Regions from separate parts of the Pseudomonas sp. NPDC089530 genome, predicted to be linked through region 3. Evidence: predicted binding sites of a transcription regulator. Region 3 holds the regulator's gene; each other region holds the start of a gene.
What was found. Region 3 encodes sigma-54, which starts transcription at its own class of promoters, with help from an activator protein. Its sites were predicted from a motif close to ANTGGCATNNANNTTGCTNT; they were not measured.

Region 1 (7,715 bases), on a different contig from region 3:
TGTAGCCGTCCTTGTCGGTCTTGAAGGTACCGGCGCGGGTGTAGGTCAGCGAGCCGTTGTCGCTCAGCACGAAGAAACCCGAACCCTGGATACCCATATCCAGCACGTTGCCGGTGTTGTTCACGTCACCCTGGGTGAACTGCTGGGAAACGTTGGCCAGGCGCACGCCGTTACCGATCGTCTTGCTGCCGCTGCCCAGTTTGGTGGCCGAGTAAATGTCGGCGAATTCGGCACGGGACGATTTGAAACCGGCGGTCGCCACGTTGGCGATGTTGTTGCCGGTCACGTCCAGTTGCTTGTTGGCAGCATAGAGGCCGCTAAGGCCGATATTAAAAGACATGTTCCACTCCTTGTGCCGCGTTAGCCGGCTCTAGATACCAATGGTTTGAACTTTTGAGAGCGCCACGGCGCCGCTCTGACCCGCGAGGTTCAGCATCAGCTCACCGCCGGTCTGGCTGATGGTGACGCTGTTGACCGTCGCAGGCAGGTAGGTGACCAGGCTGGTCGCCTTACCGTCGATCGTTGTGCTGGCCTTGAAGGTGTAAGTACCTGGGTCGGCCTTGGTCCCGTCGGTCTTGGTGCCATCCCAGACGAAGCTGGCGCTGCCGGCTTTCTGGCTGCCCAGGTCGAGGGTCTTGACCGTCTTGCCATCCTTGTCGGAAATAGTCACGGTAAGACCGCTCACGCTGGCAGGCACCGTCACCGAACCGGTCATGCTCTTGGTGGTGTCGACCTGCGCGGTACCGCTCTGCACGATCACCGAGCGCCCGACCAGGGAAGAAGCCTGCAAGGCTTGCGAAGACTTGTAGTTGCCCGCGATCGCCGTGACCGAATCGTTCAACGTGGTAATGCCTTCCAGGCTGCTGAACTGCGCCAGCTGGGCAACGAACGCGCTGTTGTCCTGAGGGTCCAGCGGGTTCTGGTTCTTCAGCTGGGTCACCAGCAGCTTCAGGAAAGCGTCCTTGCCCAGGGAGTTTTTACCCTTGGTGCTGTTGGTAGCCGCCGCCAGACCGTCGTTGCTGGTTTTCGTGGTTTTCTTCGAGGAGTTCGCCAGGATCTCCTTGAGCGTCAGGCCACTGGTGGTATCGGTAACACTCATCTGAGTCGCCCCTTATCACTGACCGAGGGTCAGGACCTTCTGCATCATGGTTTTGGCGGTGTTCATCATTTCTGCGTTGGTCTGGAACGAGCGGCTGGCGGAAATCATGTCGGCCATTTCCTCCACCACGTTGACGTTGGGGTAGTAGACATAACCCTTGGCGTCGGCTGCCGGATGGTTAGGCTCATAACGGGCCTCGAGATTGCTCTGGTCCTCGACCACGCCCAGCACCTGAACGCCCTGACCGGCCGCATCCTGGTTCTGGAACAGCGAGTCGCTGCCGCCGCTTTGCGCGCCCTGGAACATGGTGGCGAACACCGGATGGCGTGCACGGTAGGTCTGGTCGATGCTCGACGAGACCGTCTCGGCGTTGGCGATGTTACTGGCGACGGTGTTCAAGCGAGTGGTCTGGGCACTCATGCCACTACCGGCAATATTGAAAACACTGGCGAGGGACATGGATTACTCTCCGCGCAGGGCTGACACCAGCCCTTTGAATTTGCTGTTGAGCAGCGTGAAGCTGGCCTGGAAGTTCACCGAGTTCTCGGCGTAGTTCGATTGCTCCAGTTGGGCGTCCACGGTGTTCTGGTCGATCGACGGCTGCATCGGCGTGCGGTACAGCAACGACTCGTCGCCACCGCTCAGGCCTTCGGCTTCGATGTGACGGCTGTTGGTCATGTTCAGGGCAAAGGTGCCGTTCTTGGCTTTCTCGTTCTGCTCGGCGAGCACGGCGGAGAAATCCAGATCCCGAGCCTTGTAGTTCGGGGTATCGGCGTTGGCGATGTTGTTGGCCAGCACCTCGGCGCGCTTGGCGCGAAAGCCAAGAGCCTGTTCATGAATGCCGAGCGCTTTATCGAAGCTGATGCTCATGTCGGGAAACCTTCGACCAGATTTTTCGTAAGCAGGACATAGCAAGCGCCGTGCCAATTACTTAAAGCCCGTAAACCAAGGCTTTGCGGGCAGCGGCAAAGCGGCAATGCCAGAAAAGCGGCAAGGCATTTCCGCGAAACGCCAGCAAAGCGGCAATGCCTGCATTGCCGCCCTCCTCTTGCCGATGGAATCGCAGGCATAAAAAAAGAGGCCCGAAGGCCTCTTCCTTGCAACAACGACAATCCTTACTTCGCCTGGTAGATGATCCCAGGGCTGCACTGCACCATCTGATAGTGGTCCGGCAATCCATTGAGCGCTTCGGAAGCCCCGAGAAACAGGTAACCGCCCGGCTTCAGGGTGCTGTGAATACGCATCAGGATGTCCTTCTTCACCTCAGCGGAGAAGTAGATCAACACATTGCGGCAGAAGACGATGTCGAATTTGCCCAGGCTGGCATAGCTGTCCAGCAGGTTGAACGAGCGGAATTCGACACGGCTCCTGATCGGTGCCTTGACCACCCAGCGCCCCGGCCCCTTGGGGTCGAAATAGCGCTGCAGGCGGTCAGCCGACAAACCGCGGCCGATCGCCAGGCTGTCGTACTCGCCGGTCTTGCAGTTGTTCAACATGGTCCCGGACAGGTCGGTGGCAACGATCTGCACCCCCATCTTCAGTTGCCCTATGTTGGTCTTCTCGAACTCGTCGATCGACATGGATAACGAATAGGGTTCCTGCCCCGAGGAACAGGCCGCCGACCAGATCCGCAGACGCTGGTTGGGGCTGGCCTTGATCGCCTCAGGCAAGACCTTGTTCTTCAAGACCTCGAATGGGTAGGTATCGCGAAACCACAGGGTTTCGTTGGTCGTCATGGCATCGACCACCATCTCGCGCAAACCGCTGCGCGGTTGGCTCTGGATGCGCTGAACCAGCTCGCCGAGGGATTTGATGCCTTGCTGTTCCATCAGTTTGTTGAGACGGCTCGACACCAGATATTGCTTGTTCTCGCCCAGCAAGATCCCACAGGCTTTTTCCAGGAACACCCGGAATTGTTCGAAATCCAAATTACCCGTAGACAAAGATGCCGCCTCTTAAATCGTGTGACTGCCAGGGACGCATATCCCTAGCTGTTATCTGCTGCTTTGATCCGGTCGACAACCCGGGATGCCAGGTCATCAGGACGAAACTTGGCAAGGAAGTCATCAGCACCGACCTTCTTCACCATCGCCTGATTGAATACACCTGACAACGAAGTATGCAGGATGATATGCAGCTTTTGCATGCGTGGATCGTTGCGTATTTCGGCCGTAAGGGTGTAGCCATCCATCTCCGGCATCTCGATGTCGGAGATCATCATCAGAAACTCTTCTTCAGGCTTCTTGCCCTCGTCGACCAGCTTGCGCAGGTAGTCCAGCGCCTGTCGGCCGTCGTTCAAGGCCACCACTTCGACCCCTACGGTCTGCAGGCAACGCGTGACCTGCTTGCGCGCCACCGACGAGTCATCGACCGTCAGCACCCGCAGTGAAACCGCCTTGTGCTGAGTCTCGACATCCACCACGCCCACCGAAATGGTCTCGGGAGTCGGCGCGACTTCGGCCAGCACTTTCTCGACGTCGATGATTTCCACCAACTGATTGTCGACCCGCGTCACCGCCGTCAGGTAGTGATCGCGCCCCGTCCCCTTGGGTGGCGGATGGATCTCCTCCCAGTTCATGTTGACGATGCGTTCGACCGACCTCACCAGGAACCCCTGGGTCTTGGTGTTGTACTCAGTGATGATGACGAAGGGGTTGCTCTGATCCTGCAAACCGCCCGAACCGGTGGCCATTGCCAGGTCCAGGATCGGAATGGTTGCCCCCCGAATATTCGCGACACCGCACACCACAGGACTGGACTTGGGCATCAGGGTCAGTTTGGGGCATTGCAGCACCTCCCGAACCTTGAACACGTTGATCCCATAGAGCTGCTCCCCGTCGAGACGGAACAGCAACAGCTCAAGGCGATTCTGCCCTACCAGTTGCGTGCGCTGGTTCACCGAATCCATTACACCAGCCATGCCCAGACTCCCCAAAGCTTTAAGCTCCGACGCACGCTCATCGCTAAACGGCACGGCGCTTGCTTTTTAACTGTTATGAACGCCAAAACGACATTTTCCCGACGCCTGACATCAAACTACCGCAAATTGCTGTGCGGGCTATCGGCTTTGTTTCTCTTAAACCCTGGGCATCCTGCCGTTGCTGACTCGGTAACCCTGCCTGATCTACTTATCGGCGTCACTCAGGGGTTTCTTGAATTCACCGTAGAAGACTACCTCGCCACCAGTCAAACCCCGGGCCGCTACGAGATCCAGGTCAACCGGCTCGACCCGCGGCTGCGCATGCCGCAATGCGACAAGGAATTGACAGCGACCCTGGAAAGCCCGGCACAACCCCTGGGGCGGGTGACCGTGCGCGTGCGCTGCGACGGCGCTTCGCCCTGGACCGTATTCGTTCCCGCCCAGGTCAAGCTGTTCCGCGAAGTGGTCACCACCACCCGGCCGCTCAAGCGCGCGGGAATCATCAACCCTGAAGATGTGATGCTGCGTGAGCGCGATATCGGCCAGATCAACCAGGGTTATCTGACCTCGGTGGACCAGGCCATCGGACAGAGACTTGTCCGACCAATGGTCGCCGACCAACTCGTCACCCTGGTTCATCTGGAGCAGGCAGAAGTGGTGCGCAAGGGCGATCAGGTGGTGATCTCCGCCCGCAGCGGCACGCTAAATGTCAAAATGCCGGGCGAAGCCTTGTCCAATGGCGGCATGAGCGAGCAGATACGAGTCAAGAACCTCAACTCGCAACGGATCATCAAGGCACGGATCACAGCGCCTGGACAGGTGGAAGTCGCTATGTAGACGGACTGGCGCCACGCACGCTTGCCCCCTAAACTGTGGCCCATGCAAGGGCAACAGCGGCGCGCGCGGGCTTATCGATATTCGAGCCTAAAGTTTTCCGGGGTATTGCCGAAAACAAGTCAAGCGTCCAAATACCCAGAGGTTTTTTTACCATGGTCATCGATTTCAGCCGTTTAAACAGCTCTCCCTCACTCACCGGCAGCACGCGCACCAGCGCCAGCAAGGAAACCGGCGACGCCGAAAAATCCGCGCCGCTGAACGCTCCAGCCGAACAGACCACTGTCAGCGGGGAGTCGGTACACCTCAGCAATGAGGCTCAACAGTTGCAGAAGATCACTGACAAGCTGCGCGATCAGCCTGCCGTCGACAACGCCCGCGTGGCCGAGTTGAAGCAAGCGATTGCCGATGGCAGCTATAAAGTCGACAGCAACCGTGTAGCCAGCAAACTGCTCAACTTCGAAGCCCAGCGCTAGCCAATAAGGCCTGCGCCAGTTTTTTGGACGCTTAAAACCCAAGGCCATACATGCACGACTCTAATTTGCTGCAACTGATCACTGACGACTTTGCTCCAGCTCAACAATTGCTGGAATTGCTGCGCACCGAATCCCTTGCCCTGCACGGTCGCGACATGCCGCTGCTGGAAGACATCCTTGCGCAGAAGCAAGCCTTGATCATTTTGCTCGAGCAGCATGGCCGCAAACGCAGCGAAATTCTCGCCAGCCTGAATCTTCCCGCCAGCCGCTCCGGCCTGGAACAACTGGCCAGCCATTCTTCGATTGGCGACGAGTTATTGACCCAGAGCGACGTGCTGACGCAAATGCTCACCGATTGCCAGGCCGCGAACGAACTCAACGGTCGCTCGATCCAGGTTCAACAGGCCACCACCGCCAATCAGTTGAAAATTCTCACCGGTGGCGAGCCTCCAGCCCTCTATGATGCCCGTGGCTCAACCGCCAAGCTCGCGAAGCCTCGCCCGCTCAGCCAAGCATGAGCCCCGAGATGAGCGCGCCCTATCAAGTCGCGGAACATGCTGGCAGAATGCCAGATTTTGTGTTTAGTCATATTTTGTCTGGAGATTGATGAACCGTGTTCAATGCCGCAAACGCAGAAGATACGCCGCAGCCGCCCAAGGTGCTCACCACGCCCCGGGAAATCACCTCCACGCTGCGCCTGCTGCAAGACAGCCATGACCCGCTGATCATCACTTTCCACGAACGCAGCCAGCGCTTCCAAAGCTACCTGGTCGAGACCGACCGTGACGGCAACATGATTGCCCTGGACGAAATGATCCCTCGCGACGGCGAACGCTTCATGCTCGCCGGCGAACCGTTTCGCGTCGAAGGCTTTCACGAGGGCGTGCGCATCGCCTGGGAAAGCAACGGTATCCCGACCATCGACGAATCCAATGGCGGGCGCTGCTACCGCGGCACACTGCCGGACGAAGTGGTCTATCACCAGCGCCGCAACGCCTTCCGGGCAGCGCTGAAGCTGGCCCAACTGGTCGACATCGAACTGGGCGGCGAAAAACTCAAAGCGCCCATTACCGGCAAACTGCTGGATATCTCCGCCACCGGCTGCAAGCTGCGTTTCGATGGCGACATCTCCAGCCGCCTGCAGCTGGGCCAGGTCTACGAGCGCTTTATCGCCGCCCTGCCCTTCGGCAGCATGACCGCGCCGGTGGAACTGCGCTACCTGCACCACGAAGAGAAGATCGACACCACCTTCGCGGGCGTGCGCTTCCACAACATGAGCGGCCTGGTTCAACGCCAGGTCGAGCGTTTTGTCTACCAGTTGCAACGCGAGGCGCGGCGCTTCGACAAAGACGACTTCTGAGACGCGAAGGTCGATCAAAAAACGGGTAGTCCCTTGCGGTAACTGCCCGTTTTTTGTTTCTAGAGCTTGGCCCCACTGAGTTCGTCCGGCCCGGGATCATCCGGCTTCGCCAACGGCTCCTCAATCTCATCCGCCGCTTGTGCCGGCGCTTCAGCCTCCGGCGCACTGCCCTGCTGCATCTGGTCCTGCACCACCTGCTCGTCGACCCGAGGGTCGAGTGCCGCCACCAGTGGCGAGCTGGCCATGCTGTCCGGCATCGCCACGTGATGCAGCGGCGCATCGTCGACCTGATGCAGGTTGGTCACGGCTTTCGGCCGGATGCGCCAGACCAGGACCAGGGCAAAGAAGCAAAAGAAGGCATACAGCATCTGGCTGCCGAACAACTTCATCAGCACGCCTGCGACCAAGGGGCCGACACTGGCCCCCACGCCATAGGTCACCAGCAACATGGCGGTCAACGAAACCCGTCGATCACCTTCGACATGGTCGTTGGAAAACGCCACCGCCAGCGGATAGAGGCAGAACTGCATCAGCGAACACAGGAACCCCAGGGCGAACAGCATCTCCAGCGGCACCTCGGGCAGAATCGCCAACGGCAAGGCCGCCACCACCAGGAAGCAGGCGAAGCAGCGAATCAACAGGGCCCGGTCATAACGATCGGACAGCCAGCCCAGCGGCCACTGCACCAACAACCCGGCAAAAATGCAGCTGCCCATGAACAGGCCGACCAGCTCGGTGCTCAAGCCCTGCTGGGAGGCATACAACGGCGCCAGACCATAGAACGAACCGACGATCAGCCCCGCCCCGAGCACCGTGCTCAGCGACTGCGGAACGCGCTTGATGAAAAACCGCGGTTCCATGGGGGCCGGATGCAACGGCGCCGGGTGAATGCGCCGGGTCATTGCCACCGGCACCAGGCACAGGGCAAAACACAGGGCCACCAACATCAGCAGTTCAGGCCCGAGGGCCGGGTGCATGACCAGAATCAGCTGCCCCAGGACCAGCCCCAGGTACGAGGCGATCATA
Region 2 (7,715 bases), on a different contig from region 3:
AACCGTCGAAATCCTGGCGCGAGACCGCGCCGGAATTGATGAAGAAACGCTTGAGGCCGTCGAGGCGCTGCTCCTGATCCTCGAAGCGCTCTTCGATGCGGCTGTAACGCTCGCTGGCCAGCAGCTGGAAACGCTGCCGCAGCTGCTGCTGGTACAGATTGAGCGTCGACCAGGCCAGCAACCCGGTCAGCACAAAGCCTCCCAGCAGCACCAGCAAGGCGACCAACCAGGGCGACACATCTTCGCTGATAAAGCCCAGAATTTTCGGGCGCACCGAGTGCAACGACATAAGCAGAACTCATAACGCCAGCGAACGTGAGCGTCACATGGGCTTGCATTGAGTTATAGCTATTCGCCACTAATTTGGCTAGAGCAAAGAGCCTTGAAAATCAAGGCTCTGTGGATCCAATCGCATTCAGCGGGCGGTGATTTTCCAGGCCCGGTGAATCTTGCCGTTACGGGCAAAATCCGGGTCGATGGTCTTGGTGGTGATCTCCTCGACCGCGTAGCGCGCCGCCAGGTTTTCCTCCAGTTGGAACTTGCGGAAGTTGTTGGAGAAATACAGCACGCCACCGCTCGCCAACCGCGCCATCGCCAGGTCGAGCAACTGCACATGGTCGCGCTGTACGTCGAACACCCCTTCCATGCGCTTGGAGTTGGAGAAGGTCGGCGGATCGATGAAGATCAGGTCGAACTCATCGCGGCACGTCTCCAGCCAGGCCATGACATCGCCCTGCTCCAGGCGGTTCTTCTCGGAAAAGCCGTTGAGCGACAGGTTGCGCCGCGCCCAGTCGAGGTAGGTTTTCGACAGGTCGACGCTGGTGGTGCTGCGCGCCCCGCCCTTGGCCGCGTGCACGCTGGCGGTGGCGGTGTAGCAGAACAGGTTGAGAAAACGCTTGCCGGCGGCTTCTTTCTGGATGCGCAGGCGCATCGGCCGGTGATCGAGGAACAGCCCGGTATCCAGGTAGTCGGTGAGGTTGACCAGCAGCTTCACACCGCCTTCGCTGACCTCGGTGAACTTGCCCTGGGCACTCTGCCGTTCGTATTGCTTGGTGCCGCTCTGGCGCTCGCGACGCTTGATCACCACCCGGCTCTTGTCGACATTCAAGGCCTGCGGAATGGCCGCCAGGGCATCGAACAGGCGGGCCTGGGCCTTTTCCGGATCGACCGATTTCGGCGCGGCGTACTCCTGCACGTGCACCCAGTCCTGGTACAGGTCGATGGCCAGGGCGTATTCCGGCATGTCGGCATCGTAGACGCGGTAGCACTCGACGCCTTCGCGCTTGGCCCACTTGCCCAGTTGCTTGAGGTTCTTCTGCAGGCGGTTGGCGAACATCTGCCCACCTTCGCTCAGGCGCGCCTGCTCCACCACCGGCGCTGGCGCCGGCTTGATCGGGTTGCCGTTCTTGTTGTACTGGCGCTCCTGCACCTGCGGCGCCTGCTCGGCCTCGGCCTGTTCGCGCTCGATCTGCCGTTGCTCCGGGGTACGCCGCTCGCCGGTGACGAACTGGTCCGGCTGCACCTTGATCAGCAGCAGCTTGCACGGCAAGGCGCCGTTCCAGAACGAATACTGCTTGTGGCTGCGAATGCCCATGCGCTTGCCCAGGTCCGGGGCGCCGGTGAACACCGCCGCTTCCCAGCCCAGGCAGGCCTGGCGCAGGCGTTCGCCCAGATTCTGGTAGAGGTACAGCAGGCTGGCTTCATCGCCCAGGCGCTCGCCGTAAGGCGGGTTGCTGATGACCAGGCCTTTCTGGTTCTGGTCCGGACGCGGCTCGAAGGTTGCCACTTCGCCCTGGTAGATCTTGATCCACTCACTCAAGCCGGCCCGCTCGACGTTGTTGCGGCCCGGCTGGATCAGCCGCGGATCGGCCTCGTAACCGCGAATCCACAGCGGTGGCTTGGCCAGGCCGGCCTGGGCCCGGGCCTGGGCTTCTTCGTGCAGCTTGCGCCACAGCGCCGGGACGTGGCCGAGCCAGGCGGTGAAGCCCCACTGCTCGCGCTTGAGGTTGGGGGCGATGTCGGCGGCGATCATCGCGGCCTCCACCAGGAAGGTCCCCACACCACACATCGGGTCGGCCAGGGCGCCGCCGTTGGCGGCGATGCGTGGCCAGCCGGAACGGATCAGGATCGCCGCCGCGAGGTTTTCCTTCAGCGGCGCCGCGCCCTGCTGCAGGCGATAGCCACGCTGGTGCAGGCTGTGGCCGGACAGGTCGAGGGAGAGGATGGCTTCGCCGCGATCCAGGCGCAGGTGAATGCGCAGGTCCGGGTTGAGCTTGTCGATGGACGGGCGCTCGCCGGTCGGTGTGCGCAGCTTGTCGACGATGGCGTCCTTGACCTTCAAGGCGCCGAAGTGGGTGTTGTCGATGCCCGAACCGTGGCCGCTGAACTCCACCGCCAGGGTGCCGTCCGCCAGCATGTGGTCCTGCCAGTCGACGTCGTGTACGCCGTCATACAGGTCTTCGGCGTTTTTCATCGGGAAGCGCTTGAGCACCAGCAATACCCGATTGGCCAGGCGCGACCAGAGGCACAGGCGGTAGGCGGTCTCCATGTCGGCCATGCCGCGCACGGCCGAGGTATGTTCGCGCGCGTCTTCAAGGCCAAGCCCGGCGGCTTCCTCGATGAGCAGGCCTTCGAGGCCTTTGGGACAGGTGAGGAAGAGTTCGTAGCGATCCGACATGGGAGTTCAGGCCTTTGGCAATAAGTGAACGGACAACGCATCGTCCGCCCGGTTTTCAATCAAGCGCTTTTCTTGCAGAGCGCCCGCGTGGCACGAATCTGTGCCGTCCCGCCCCTGCTGTTCAGCCCACCGCCAGCGGTAACTGCTGGGGAAAAAGCTTAGATGCCGAGGCAGATAAAAAGTCAGCGTAACAAAAGGTCATAACTCGACCTTTCATCGAATAATACCTGAGTGCAACAGAATGGGATTCTCACTAAAGCATTAAGCCCATCATTCAGTAAGAGGCTGATCACAGCGAGGTTTGCCCGATCGCCCCATTACAGGGCAGGCCTTTCTTATGGCCTTACCACCATTATCGTTACGTCCTTATGACAAAACGATCATTCACACACTGTGGCGCATTGGTTAGAAATCAACTCAGGTCGACGCCGCAATGACGTCGACACCAGGCTCGCGACGCCGGCAGCGAGCCCCAACGGCAGAAGCATTCTGCCCGGCCTCGAACGAGGTCGACGGGACATAAGACAGTCAACAAGTGAGGGAAACACCCTATGAGAAGACTTAAGCGTGATCCGTTGGAAAGAGCATTTTTGCGCGGATACCAGTATGGCGTTAATGGCAAGTCCCGTGAGCTTTGCCCATTTACTCTACCGTCAGTACGTCAAGCCTGGATCAATGGCTGGCGCGAAGGACGCGGCGACAACTGGGACGGTATGACCGGCACTGCGGGAATCCACAGACTCAACGAACTTCACGCCGTCGGCTAAAACAGGGCACACATTCCGACACCAAAATCTGAATACGCAACGATTTAACCACGCGCGTCCCATCCGGACGGCGGGCTGCGGCCCAGGGGCTCCTTTAAGGAGCCCTTTTTAATGGCCGCGCAAAAACCTCAGCGCAAGGCCGCGATCGCGTCCACCGACTCGCGAATCAGCGCCGGCCCCTTATAGATGAAGCCCGAATACAGCTGCACCAGGCTGGCGCCGGCAGCGATCTTTTCCGCCGCGTGGCTGCCTTCGGTGATACCGCCCACCGCAATGATCGGCAAACGCCCACCCAGCTCGCCCGCCAGCACCTTCACGGTGTGGGTGCTCTTGTCCCGCACCGGCGCGCCGGACAGGCCGCCCGCCTCGTCACCATGCTCCATGCCTTCGACACCGACGCGGCTCAGGGTGGTGTTGGTGGCGATGACCGCGTCCATTCCGGTTTCGATCAGGGCGCGGGCCACTTCGGCGGTTTCTTCGTCGGTCATGTCCGGGGCGATCTTGATCGCCAGCGGCACCCGCTTGCCATGCTGCACCGCCAGGGCCTGCTGACGCTGGCTGAGGGCGCCGAGCAACTGCTTGAGCGACTCGCCGAACTGCAGGCTGCGCAGGCCCGGGGTGTTGGGCGAACTGACATTGACCGTCACGTAGCTGGCGTGGGCATAGACCTTGTCCAGGCAGATCAGGTAGTCGTCCACCGCGCGCTCGACCGGGGTGTCGAAGTTCTTGCCGATGTTGATCCCCAGCACGCCCTTGTACTTGGCGGCCGCCACTCGGGCCAGCAGATGATCGACGCCCAGGTTGTTGAAGCCCATGCGGTTGATGATCGCTTCGGCTTCCGGCAGGCGGAACAGCCGTGGCTTGGGATTGCCCGGCTGCGGACGCGGGGTGATGGTGCCGATCTCGACGAAACCGAACCCCAGCTGGGCAAAGCCATCGATCGCCGCGCCGTTCTTGTCCAGGCCCGCCGCGAGGCCGACCGGGTTCGGGAAGTCCAGGCCCATGACCTTCACCGGCATCTGCGCCGGCGCCTTGCATAGCAAGCCATTGAGGCCCAAACGCCCGCCCGCGCCGATCAGGTCCAGGGACAGATCATGGGAGGTTTCCGGGGAGAGTTTGAACAACAGCTGGCGGGCCAGGGTATACATGGGCGGGCTTGACTCGGTGGCGGCGAAATGAGGCGGCGATTATAGCCGCACGCCGGGCTCGCAGGCGAGGCACGTGGCGAAATCAACCGCGAATGGCATATGCCTTGCACCGCAAGCTCCATCAGCACCCGGGCCAATGACGGCGCGGGCTGCAAGACAAAGGCGTCGCTCCCCCACTGGCTCTGCCCGGCGTGCGGGTGCGACGTTTTTTATGGCCGCTTTTATAGGGCAGCTTTTTATGGACGGTGCCCCCCATGAATGAACTCCCCGTCAGCCCGCTGGCCTGGGTCAACGGCAGCGATGCTCCGGAAAAGACCGCGATCGATCTCGGCTTCATGGCCCTGAGCGACTGCGCCTCGGTGGTGGTCGCCGCCACCCAGGGGTTCGCCCAGCCTTACGGCCTGACCCTGAACCTCAAGCGCCAGGCGTCCTGGGCCAACCTGCGGGACAAGCTGGTGAGTGGCGAACTGGACGCCGCCCACAGCCTGTACGGCCTGATCTACGCCGTGCACCTGGGCATCGGCGGGGTCAACGCCACCGACATGGCGGTGCTGATGGGCCTGAACCAGAACGGCCAGAGCATCAACCTCTCGCGGGAACTGCAGGCCCTGGACGTGACCAGTCCTGAAGCGCTGGAGCGGCATGTGCACCAAAGCCGGGCAAGGCTGACCTTCGCCCAGACCTTCCCCACCGGCACCCACGCCCTGTGGCTGTATTACTGGCTGGCCGCCCAGGGCATCCACCCGCTGCAGGACGTCGACAGCGTGGTGGTGCCGCCGCCGCAAATGGTCGCGCACCTGCAGGCCGGGCGCATCGACGGCTTTTGCGTGGGCGAACCCTGGAGCGCCAGCGCGGTGCGGCAGAACCTGGGCTTCACCCTGGTCACCAGCCAGGCGATCTGGCCGGACCACCCGGAAAAAGTCCTCGGCTGCACCCGTGCCTTTGTCGAGCAATACCCGAACACCGCCCGTGCCCTGGTGATGGCGATCCTCGAGGCCAGCCGCTTCATCGAGCAAAGCCGCGAGAACCGCCAGAGCACCGCACAACTGCTGAGCGCCAGCGACTACCTGGATGCGCCGCTGGACTGCATCGCGCCGCGCCTGCTCGGCGAGTATGCCAACGGCCTCGGCCAGCGCTGGCAGGATCCCCACGCGCTACGCTTTTATCAGGGAGGCGCGGTCAACCTGCCGTACCTGTCCGACGGCATGTGGTTCATGACCCAGTTCCGCCGCTGGGGCCTGCTGCGCGAAGACCCGGACTACCTGGGCATCGCGCGCCAGGTGCAACAACTCGGGCTCTACCGCGAAGCCGCCAGCGCGGTCGGCGTCGCGTCCCCGGGCCCGGACATGCGCAGCAGCCAGTTGATCGACGGCAAGCGCTGGGACGGCTCGGACCCGGCCGCCTACGCGCGCAGCTTCCAACTGCACGCCATGAGCGACAGCTCCCCTCTTCTCGCCAGCCGCTGACAGGAGCCTGAGACCATGCTGCGTATCCTGCTGATCAACGACACCGCCAGGAAGGTCGGTCGGCTCAAGGCGGCCCTGACGGAAGCCGGCTTCGAGGTGATCGACGAGTCGGGCCTGACCGTCGACCTGCCGGCGCGCGTCGAAACGGTGCGCCCGGACGTGATCCTGATCGATACCGAGTCACCGAGCCGCGATGTGCTGGAGCAAGTGGTGCTGGTCAGCCGCGACCAGCCGCGGCCGATCGTGATGTTCACCGACGAGCACGACCCGGATGTGATGCGCCATGCCATCAAGTCCGGGGTCAGTGCCTACATAGTCGAAGGCATCCAGGCCCAGCGCCTGCAACCCATCCTCGATGTGGCCATGGCCCGCTTCGAGAGCGACCAGGCGCTGCGCGCGCAATTGCAGGCCCGGGACCAGCAACTGGCCGAACGCAAGCGCATCGAGCTGGCCAAGGGCCTGTTGATGAAGATGAAAGACTGCAACGAAGAACAGGCCTACACCCTGATGCGCCGCCAGGCCATGAGCCGGCAGCAGAAGCTGATCCAGGTGGCGGAGCAGATCATCGCCATGAGCGAGTTGCTCGGCTGACCTTTCGTTGCGCCAATACGGCCCCATCGCGGGCAAGCCTCGCTCCTACGGTCCGCCGTGATCTGCAGGAGCGAGGCTTGCCCGCGATCAGGGACACCGGCACTCCAACTCTTGGCACAGATCTGGCTATGTAATCGCCACAGGTAACCAACGGCGGTTGCCCCACCTACGACAAAGACGTCGCACACCCCTTTCGCCCCAGGCGATGCGGGTTGCGGCGTTTTTTCGTTTTGGCCCCACAGCCCGGGGCCGGTGGAGCGGCCCTAACGGCGCCCCACAAAGCCCATGACTCCTTTCGAGATTCTTTACAGCTGAGGTGCGCGATGAATTCAAGCTTCTGGAAATCCGGCCACACCCCGACCCTGTTCGCGGCCTTCCTCTACTTCGACCTGAGCTTCATGGTCTGGTACCTGCTCGGCCCGCTGGCGGTGCAGATCGCCGCCGACCTGCAACTGACCACCCAGCAACGCGGGCTGATGGTGGCCACGCCGATCCTCGCCGGCGCCGTGCTGCGTTTCGCCATGGGCCTGCTGGCCGACCGCCTGTCACCCAAGACCGCCGGGCTGATCGGTCAGGTGATTGTCATCGGCGCGCTGTTCTGCGCCTGGAAGCTGGGCATCCACAGCTATGAACAGGCCCTGCTGCTGGGGCTGTTCCTGGGCATGGCCGGTGCCTCGTTCGCCGTGGCTCTGCCGCTGGCCTCGCAGTGGTATCCACCACAGCACCAGGGCAAGGCCATGGGCATCGCTGGCGCCGGCAACTCCGGCACCGTGTTCGCGGCCCTGTTCGCCCCGTTGCTGGCCGGCGTCTTTGGCTGGAGCAACGTGTTCGGCTTCGCCCTGGTTCCGCTGATCCTGACCCTGGGGCTGTTCGCCTGGCTGGCCAAGAACGCCCCGGAACGGCCCAAGGCCAAATCCATGGCCGACTACCTCAAGGCCCTGGGCGACCGCGACAGCTGGTGGTTCATGTTCTTCTACAGCGTGACCTTCGGCGGCTTCATCGGCCTGGCCAGCGCCCTGCCCGGCTACTTCAACGACCAGTACGGCCTGAGCCCGGTCACCGCCGG
Region 3 (7,715 bases):
CGGAATACCTCTGCGCCATCCATCAGCGGCTGTTGCAGACCCTGCAGGACAGCCGCCTGGCGCCGGCGCTGCGGGAAGCCGCGCTGCGCCAGAGCAGCAAGACCTATGTCGAGTTGCTCAACTTCATCGCTGAGCATGGCGAATACCCCCGTACCCAGCGCCTGCTGCAGAGCAATGTGGCGCAATCGACCGCTGTCGCCGCGCCCCTCGATGCCCCCCGTTACGGAGCCCATTGATATGTCCTTTACCTTGCCTGCATTGCCCTACGCCTACGACGCCCTGGAACCGCACATCGATGCGCAGACCATGGAGATTCACTACACCAAGCACCACCAGACCTACATCAACAACCTCAACGCCGCCGTGGAAGGCACCGAATGGGCCGAGTGGCCGGTAGAGCGGCTGGTGGCCGGGGTCGGGCAATTGCCGGAAAAACTGCGAGCGGCGGTGATCAACCAGGGCGGCGGCCATGCCAACCACTCGCTGTTCTGGGCGGTGATGGCGCCGACCGGCGGAGGCCAGCCGGATGGCGCGCTGGCCAGGGCGATCGATGCGCAACTGGGTGGTTTCGAGCGCTTCAAGGAGGCCTTCACCAAGGCGGCGCTCACGCGTTTCGGCAGCGGCTGGGCCTGGCTCAGCGTGACCCCGGTGAAGACCCTGGTGGTCGAGAGCAGCGGTAACCAGGACAGCCCGCTGATGAACGGCAATACCCCGATTCTCGGCCTGGATGTCTGGGAGCACGCCTATTACCTGCGTTATCAGAACCGGCGGCCGGAATACATCAATGCCTTCTACAACGTGATCCATTGGCCCGAGGTCGCCCAGCGCTACCAGGCTGCGCTGGTTTGAGCCCCCTCCGATAAAAATATCTAAGGCTGACTATGGGCACTGAAACACTGACGATCAGCAGCGGGCGGATGTTTCGCTACGCGTTCGGTTCGCTGTTGCTGTTGGCGGGTACTGCATTGCTAGTGGCCCAGGGGTTGTCCTGGCTGGACCTGGAGCCGCGCTTGTCGCGGGCATTGCAGGGTGGCGCGATCTGTGCGCTGGGCACCGCGCTGGGGGCGGTGCCGGTGCTGGTCATTCGCAAGATGCCGGTGGCGCTGAGCGACACCCTGTTGGGCTTCGGCGCCGGGGTGATGCTGGCGGCCACGGCGTTTTCGCTGATCGTGCCCGGGATCGCCGCGGCGGAAAACCTTGGCTTGTCGGCTTGGGCGTCGAGCGGGGTGGTCAGCTTCGGCATCATGCTCGGGGCTTTTGCCCTGTTCCTGGTGGACCGCAAGGTGTCGGCGGGTAATCCGGAGGCCTTGGTGGGCACCCTGGAGCATCCGGTTATCCCGCCGCGAATCTGGTTGTTTGTGTTTGCCATCATTGCCCACAACATTCCCGAGGGCATGGCCGTTGGCGTTTCCGCGGGTGGTGGTATGCCGGAGGCGGACAGCCTGGCCATGGGGATCGCCTTGCAGGATGTGCCGGAAGGCCTGGTGATTGCCCTGGTGCTGGCCGGGGCTGGCATGTCCAGGGGCAAGGCGTTTCTGATCGGTGCCGCCTCGGGCCTGGTGGAGCCGGTGTTCGCTCTGCTCTGCGCATGGCTGGTGAGCCTGGCCGAGATGCTGTTGCCGCTCGGGCTGGCGTTGGCGGCGGGGGCCATGCTGCTGGTGGTCACCCATGAGGTGATTCCGGAATCACGGCGCAACGGTCATGAAAAACTGGCCAGCCTGGGGCTGTGTATCGGTTTTTGCCTGATGATGGTGATGGATACGGCACTCGCCTGAGTGCCTGTCCGGCAGGGTTGCCCTGCCGGGCTTATTCGCCTTCGTCGAAGAAGTTGTTGATCAGCGCCACCAGTGCTTCCAGCGCCTCCTGTTCCTGCTCGCCTTCGGTCTTCAGATGAATCCGGGTACCTTTGCCGGCGGCCAGCATCATCATCGCCATGATGCTCTTGCCGTCGACCATCGACTCTGGCGTCCTGCCGGCGCGGATCTGGCAGGGAAACTGGCCGGCCACGCCGACGAACTTAGCCGAGGCACGGGCATGCAGGCCCAGTTTGTTGATGATTTCAATTTCCAGAGCAGGCATCGCGGGGTAGATCCTTTCAGCTAAGGTCGCGGTGGCGGACCTGGACGTTCTTCAGGGATTTCTGCAGGACTTGGCCCAGGCGTTCGGTCAGGTAGACCGAACGGTGGTGGCCGCCCGTGCAGCCAATGGCAATAGTGACGTAGGCGCGGTTGCTGGCGGCGAAGCGAGGCAGCCATTTCAGCAGATAGCTGGAGATGTCCTGGAACATTTCCTCTACATCCGGCTGGGCGGCCAGGTATTCGGCGACCGGTTGATCGAGTCCGGACTGGGCACGCAACTCGGGCTTCCAGTACGGGTTGGGCAGGCAGCGCACATCGAACACCAGGTCGGCATCGACCGGCATGCCGCGCTTGAATCCGAAGGACTCCACCAGAAAGGCCGTGCCCGGTTCCGGCTGGTTCAACAAGCGCAACTTGATGGTATCGCGCAATTGATACAGGTTCAGGTTGGTGGTGTTGACCTTGAGGTCGGCGAGGTCGGCGATCGGGCCCAGCAGATGGCTTTCGTCTTCGATCGCCTCGGCCAGCGAGCGGTTGTTGCTGCTCAAGGGGTGGCGGCGACGGGTTTCCGAAAAGCGCTTGAGCAGGGTTTCTTCGTCGGCGTCCAGGTACAGCACATCGCACTGGATATGCCGGCTGCGCACTTCCTCGAGCAGTTCGGGGAAGCGCGAGAGGTGGCTCGGCAGGTTGCGGGCGTCGATGGAAACGGCGACCAGCGGCTGGGTCAGCTCGGTGTGGATCAGCGCTCGCTCGGCCAGTTCCGGCAACAGCCCGGCTGGCAGGTTGTCGATGCAGTAATAGCCGTTGTCCTCAAGTACATCGAGGGCGGTGCTTTTACCTGAGCCGGAACGGCCGCTGACGATGATCAAACGCATGGCTACTGACCGTTCTGTTCGTCCAGGACAACCTTGTACAAGGCTTCGTTGCTGGTGGCGCTGCGCAGTCTGTCGCGCACCTCTTTGCGGTCCAGCATGCTGGCGATCTGCCGAAGCAGTTCTAGGTGAGCATCGGTGGCGGCTTCCGGGACCAGCAGTACGAATAGCAGGTCGACCGGAGCGCCGTCGATGGCGTCGAAATCGATGGGAGCGTCCAGGTGCATCAGGGCACTGATGGGCGACTCACAGCCTTTGAGGCGACAGTGTGGAATGGCGATGCCGTTGCCAAAACCGGTGGAACCCAGCTTTTCACGGGCGATCAGGCTTTCGAAGACATCTTGCATCTCCAGCTCAGGCACTTCGCGGCTGATCAGGTTGGCAATTTGTTCGAGGGCGCGTTTTTTACTGCCGCCCGGCACGTTCACCAGGGAACGGCCGGGGGTCAGGATGCTTTCAAGTCGGATCATGGGAGGGGAGTGTTAGCGACCCGTGCCTTGGAGAAGGTGGAGTTGCTTTTCCTTATGCTTTTTCAGTTGGCGGTCAAGCTTGTCCGTGAGCAAGTCGATGGCGGCATACATATCGTCATGTTCTGCGTTGGCGACGACTTCCCCACCATGGATGTGCAGCGTGGCCTCGATTTTCTGCTTCAGCTTCTCGACGGCCAGCGTTACCTGCACATTCGTAATCTTGTCAAAGTGCCGCTCCAGTCGGTCGAGTTTTTCGCCGATGTAAGCGCGCAGGGGTTCGGTCACTTCCAGTTGGTGTCCACTGATGTTGACTTGCATACAGCTTCTCCTTCGTTGCCAGTGCATAAAGCGGCAGGTCGATTGACCTGCCACTGGAACGCTGTGGCGAGCCCGGCGGTTACATCAACCGCTTCCGTTCGCTGGAAGGCGCAATCCCAAGGGATTCGCGGTACTTGGCGACGGTACGGCGGGCTACCTGAATGCCTTGTGCCTCCAGTAAACCAGCGATCTTGCTGTCACTCAACGGCTTTTTCTGATTTTCCGCGGCGACCAGTTTCTTGATGATCGCGCGGATCGCCGTGGACGAGCATTCACCGCCTTCGGAGGTACTGACGTGGCTGGAGAAAAAGTATTTCAGTTCATAAATGCCCCGTGGGGTATGCATGAATTTTTGCGTGGTCACCCGGGAAATCGTCGATTCGTGCATGCCGACGGCTTCGGCGATGTCATGCAGCACCAGGGGTTTCATCGCTTCATCGCCGTACTCGAGAAAGCCGCGCTGATGCTCGACGATCTGGGTGGCGACTTTCATCAGGGTTTCGTTGCGGCTCTGCAGGCTCTTGATGAACCAGCGGGCTTCCTGCAGCTGGTTGCGCATGAAGGTGTTGTCGGCGCTGGTGTCGGCGCGCCGCACGAAACCGGCGTACTGCGGGTTGACGCGCAGGCGTGGCACGGATTCCTGGTTCAGTTCCACCAGCCAGCGTTCGTTGTCCTTGCGCACGATGACGTCGGGGACCACGTATTCGGCTTCGGTGGATTCGATCTGCGAGCCCGGGCGTGGGTTGAGGCTCTGCACCAGTTCGATGACCTGGCGCAGTTCGTCTTCCTTGAGCTTCATGCGCCGCATCAGCTGGCTGTAGTCACGGCTGCCGAGCAGGTCGATGAAGTCGGTGACCAGGCGCTTGGCCTCGGTCAGCCAAGGCGTCTTGGCGGGTAGCTGTCGCAGTTGCAGCAGCAGGCATTCGCCCAGGTTGCGGGCACCGATGCCGGCTGGCTCGAATTGCTGGATGCGGTGCAGGACGGCCTCGATTTCGTCGAGTTCGATGTCCAGCTCCGGGTCGAAGGCCTCGTGGATTTCCTCGAGGGTCTCGTCCAGGTAGCCTTGATTGTTGATGCAGTCGATCAGGGTCACGGCGATCAGGCGATCGGTGTCGGACATGGGCGCCAGGTTCAACTGCCAGAGCAGATGGCTCTGCAGGCTTTCGCCGGCCGAGGTGCGGGTGGTGAAGTCCCACTCGTCGTCATCGTTGCTGGGCAGGCTGCTGGCGCTGGTCTGGTAGACATCTTCCCAGGCGGTGTCGACCGGCAGGTCGTTGGGAATGCGCTCGTTCCATTCGCCGTCCTCGAGGTTGTCCACCGTTGGGGCGGTTTCCTGATAGGAGGTTTCCTGGAGATCGGTATTGGGCTTCTGCTCGGGGTTGTCGGCCAGTGGATCGGTGTTATCGAAGTCGTCGCCTTCTTCCTGGCGTTCGAGCATCGGGTTGGACTCCAGGGCCTCCTGGATCTCCTGTTGCAGGTCCAGGGTCGACAATTGGAGCAGGCGGATGGCCTGTTGCAGCTGCGGGGTCATCGTCAGCTGCTGGCCCATTCTGAGGACTAGCGATGGTTTCATGGCAGGGGCTTAACACCTTATTCGCCGGCGCACATGCGCCATCCACTACAGGGCGCGTGAGCGCCAAACATAAGCAAATTATATGCCTGAAACTGAAGTGTTTGCCTAGAGCGCTGTAACAATAAAAACGGTGGGGTTTTATCGCGGCAGGCGCTCTGGCGACCAGCCAAACACCTCAAGGCTTACAGACGGAACTCATGCCCCAGGTACACTTCCTTGACCAGCTCGTTGGCGAGGATGGTCTCGGCGTCGCCTTCGGCGATCAGTTGGCCGTCGTTGACGATGTAGGCGGTTTCGCAGATGTCCAGGGTTTCACGGACGTTGTGGTCAGTGATGAGCACGCCGATGCCCTTGGCCTTCAGGTGGTGAATGATCTGCTTGATGTCGCCTACCGAGATCGGGTCCACGCCGGCGAAAGGTTCGTCGAGCAGGATGAACTTGGGGGCGGTGGCCAGTGCGCGGGCGATTTCCACACGACGACGTTCGCCGCCGGAGAGGCTCATGCCGAGGTTGTCGCGGATGTGGCTGATGTGGAATTCCTGCAGCAGGCTTTCCAGCTCCTGGCGACGACCGGCCTTGTCGAGCTCCTTGCGGGTCTCGAGGATGGCCATGATGTTGTCGGCTACCGAGAGCTTGCGGAAGATCGAGGCTTCCTGGGGCAGGTAGCCGATCCCGGCGCGGGCGCGGCCGTGCATCGGCTGATGGCTGACATCCAGGTCGTCGATCAGGATGCGCCCCTGATCGGCCTGGACCAGGCCGACGATCATGTAGAAGCAGGTGGTCTTGCCGGCGCCGTTGGGGCCGAGCAGGCCGACGATCTGGCCGCTGTCGATGGACAGGCTGACGTCACGCACGACCTGGCGGCTCTTGTAGCTCTTGGCCAAGTGCTGGGCTTTCAGAGTTGCCATTACTGGGCCTTTTGCTCGTCGGTTTTCTTTTTCGGCTGGATGACCATGTCGATCCGTGGGCGTGTCTCAGTGACTTTGCTGCCGGTGGCGCGACCGGCGCTGGCGAGCTTCTTGTTCGTGTCGTAGACGATCTTCTCGCCCTGGGTGATGTTGCCGTCCTTGTCGATGACCTTGGCGCGGTCGATCAGTACGACGCGGTTCTGGTTGGCGTGGTACTGGATGGTCACGCCGTAGCCCTGGACAGGCTTGGTGTCGCCCTGGGTCTGCAGCTGTTCGAAGTAGGCCAGGTTGCCCACGGAGGTCACTACGTCGATATCGCCGGTCTGGGTGCGGGTGATGGTCACGGTATTGCCGGTGACCTTCATCGAGCCCTGGGTGATGATCACGTCGCCTCGGTAGGTCGCTACGCCGTTCTTGTCGTCCAGTTGAGCGTCGTCGGCCTGGATGCGGATCGGTTGCTGGCTATCGTTCGGCAGAGCCCAGGCGCTCACGCTTCCCAGTGCTGCGCCCAGACTGAGCAAAATAGGGAGGGTTTTAACGAGCCTCATACTGTCCTCTTACGTTCGATAGCAGGTTCATCCTGCCGTCTTTCAAATACGCTTTCATTCCCTTGCCAGTCGTCACGCCGCCGGCGCCGTCGATTCTAACGTCTTGATCGGTCTGCGCATATTGCTTCTGCGGGAATACTGTCATGCGGGTCGTGGTGACCAGCAGGTTGCGATTTTTCTCGTCGGTGCGGGAAACCCGTACCGAATCGATCAGTTCCACCTCGGTGCCATCCGGGTTGACTTCGCCGCGCTCGCTCTTGACGTGCCAGGGGAAGGCGGTGCCGCGATACATCAGCAGGTCCGGCTGGGTCAGCAAGGTGATCTCGGAGGCCTTGAGGTGCTCGACCTTGTCGGAGGTCATCTCGTACTGCAGCTTGCCGTCTGGCAGGTACTGCACGCTATGGGCGTTGATGGCGTAGTAGTCGATGGCGTTTTCGTCGACCTGCACCACCGGCTTGTCGAGGAAGCGTTCCGGGCTGATGTTCCAGTATCCCACCGCCAGGAACAGCGCGGTGATGACGCCGAAGATCAGTATGTTGCGAATCTTTTTGCTCAGCATGGGAGGCTCTATAAGTAGGCGGCGTTGGCCGCTTCAAGGCTGCCTTGGGCGCGCAGGATCAGTTCGCAGAACTCGCGGGCGGCGCCTTCGCCGCCACGGGCCTGGGTGACGCCGTGGGCGTGTTCGCGGACGAAACTGGCGGCGTTGGCCACGGCCATGCCCAGGCCGACCCGACGGATCACCGGCAGGTCCGGCAGGTCGTCGCCCAGATAGGCGACCTGTTCATAGCTTAGGCCCAGTTGGGCCAGAAGCCCGTCCAGCACCACGAGTTTGTCTTCGCGGCCCTGAAACAGATGGGGGATCCCCAGATTTTTCGCCCGGCGCTCGACCACCGGCGTCTTGCGTCCGCTGATGATCGCCGTCTGTACGCCGGCGGCCATCAGCATTTT

Region 1: a site for sigma-54 is predicted at 2,008-2,027, ahead of flgB (flagellar basal body rod protein FlgB). Genes of this name have one in related genera too.
Region 2: a site for sigma-54 is predicted at 4,684-4,703, ahead of ACQKQA_RS11925 (CmpA/NrtA family ABC transporter substrate-binding protein). Genes of this name have one in related genera too.

The regions. Positions count from the first base shown of each region.
Region 1 is NZ_JBNNVU010000084.1:2,179-9,893, forward strand. Features, by position in the region: gene flgE (flagellar hook protein FlgE) at 1-340, opposite strand, end outside; gene flgD (flagellar hook assembly protein FlgD) at 371-1,099, opposite strand; gene flgC (flagellar basal body rod protein FlgC) at 1,115-1,558, opposite strand; gene flgB (flagellar basal body rod protein FlgB) at 1,562-1,969, opposite strand; gene cheR (protein-glutamate O-methyltransferase CheR) at 2,215-3,042, opposite strand; gene ACQKQA_RS24005 (chemotaxis protein CheV) at 3,087-4,019, opposite strand; gene flgA (flagellar basal body P-ring formation chaperone FlgA) at 4,095-4,856, shown strand; gene flgM (flagellar biosynthesis anti-sigma factor FlgM) at 5,009-5,329, shown strand; gene ACQKQA_RS24020 (flagella synthesis protein FlgN) at 5,380-5,847, shown strand; gene ACQKQA_RS24025 (flagellar brake protein) at 5,943-6,689, shown strand; gene ACQKQA_RS24030 (MFS transporter) at 6,749-7,715, opposite strand, start outside.
Region 2 is NZ_JBNNVU010000023.1:46,940-54,654, forward strand. Features, by position in the region: gene ACQKQA_RS11905 (sensor domain-containing diguanylate cyclase) at 1-289, opposite strand, end outside; gene rlmKL (bifunctional 23S rRNA (guanine(2069)-N(7))-methyltransferase RlmK/23S rRNA (guanine(2445)-N(2))-methyltransferase RlmL) at 416-2,677, opposite strand; gene rmf (ribosome modulation factor) at 3,229-3,444, shown strand; gene ACQKQA_RS11920 (quinone-dependent dihydroorotate dehydrogenase) at 3,573-4,592, opposite strand; gene ACQKQA_RS11925 (CmpA/NrtA family ABC transporter substrate-binding protein) at 4,847-6,058, shown strand; gene ACQKQA_RS11930 (ANTAR domain-containing response regulator) at 6,074-6,649, shown strand; gene ACQKQA_RS11935 (nitrate/nitrite transporter) at 6,973-7,715, shown strand, end outside.
Region 3 is NZ_JBNNVU010000089.1:15,350-23,064, forward strand. Features, by position in the region: gene ACQKQA_RS24690 (hypothetical protein) at 1-236, shown strand, start outside; gene ACQKQA_RS24695 (superoxide dismutase) at 238-849, shown strand; gene ACQKQA_RS24700 (ZIP family metal transporter) at 882-1,775, shown strand; gene ACQKQA_RS24705 (HPr family phosphocarrier protein) at 1,807-2,079, opposite strand; gene rapZ (RNase adapter RapZ) at 2,096-2,953, opposite strand; gene ptsN (PTS IIA-like nitrogen regulatory protein PtsN) at 2,956-3,420, opposite strand; gene hpf (ribosome hibernation-promoting factor, HPF/YfiA family) at 3,433-3,738, opposite strand; gene ACQKQA_RS24725 (RNA polymerase factor sigma-54) at 3,818-5,311, opposite strand; gene lptB (LPS export ABC transporter ATP-binding protein) at 5,494-6,219, opposite strand; gene lptA (lipopolysaccharide transport periplasmic protein LptA) at 6,219-6,767, opposite strand; gene lptC (LPS export ABC transporter periplasmic protein LptC) at 6,754-7,326, opposite strand; partial or broken gene ACQKQA_RS24745 (KdsC family phosphatase) at 7,335-7,715, opposite strand, start outside.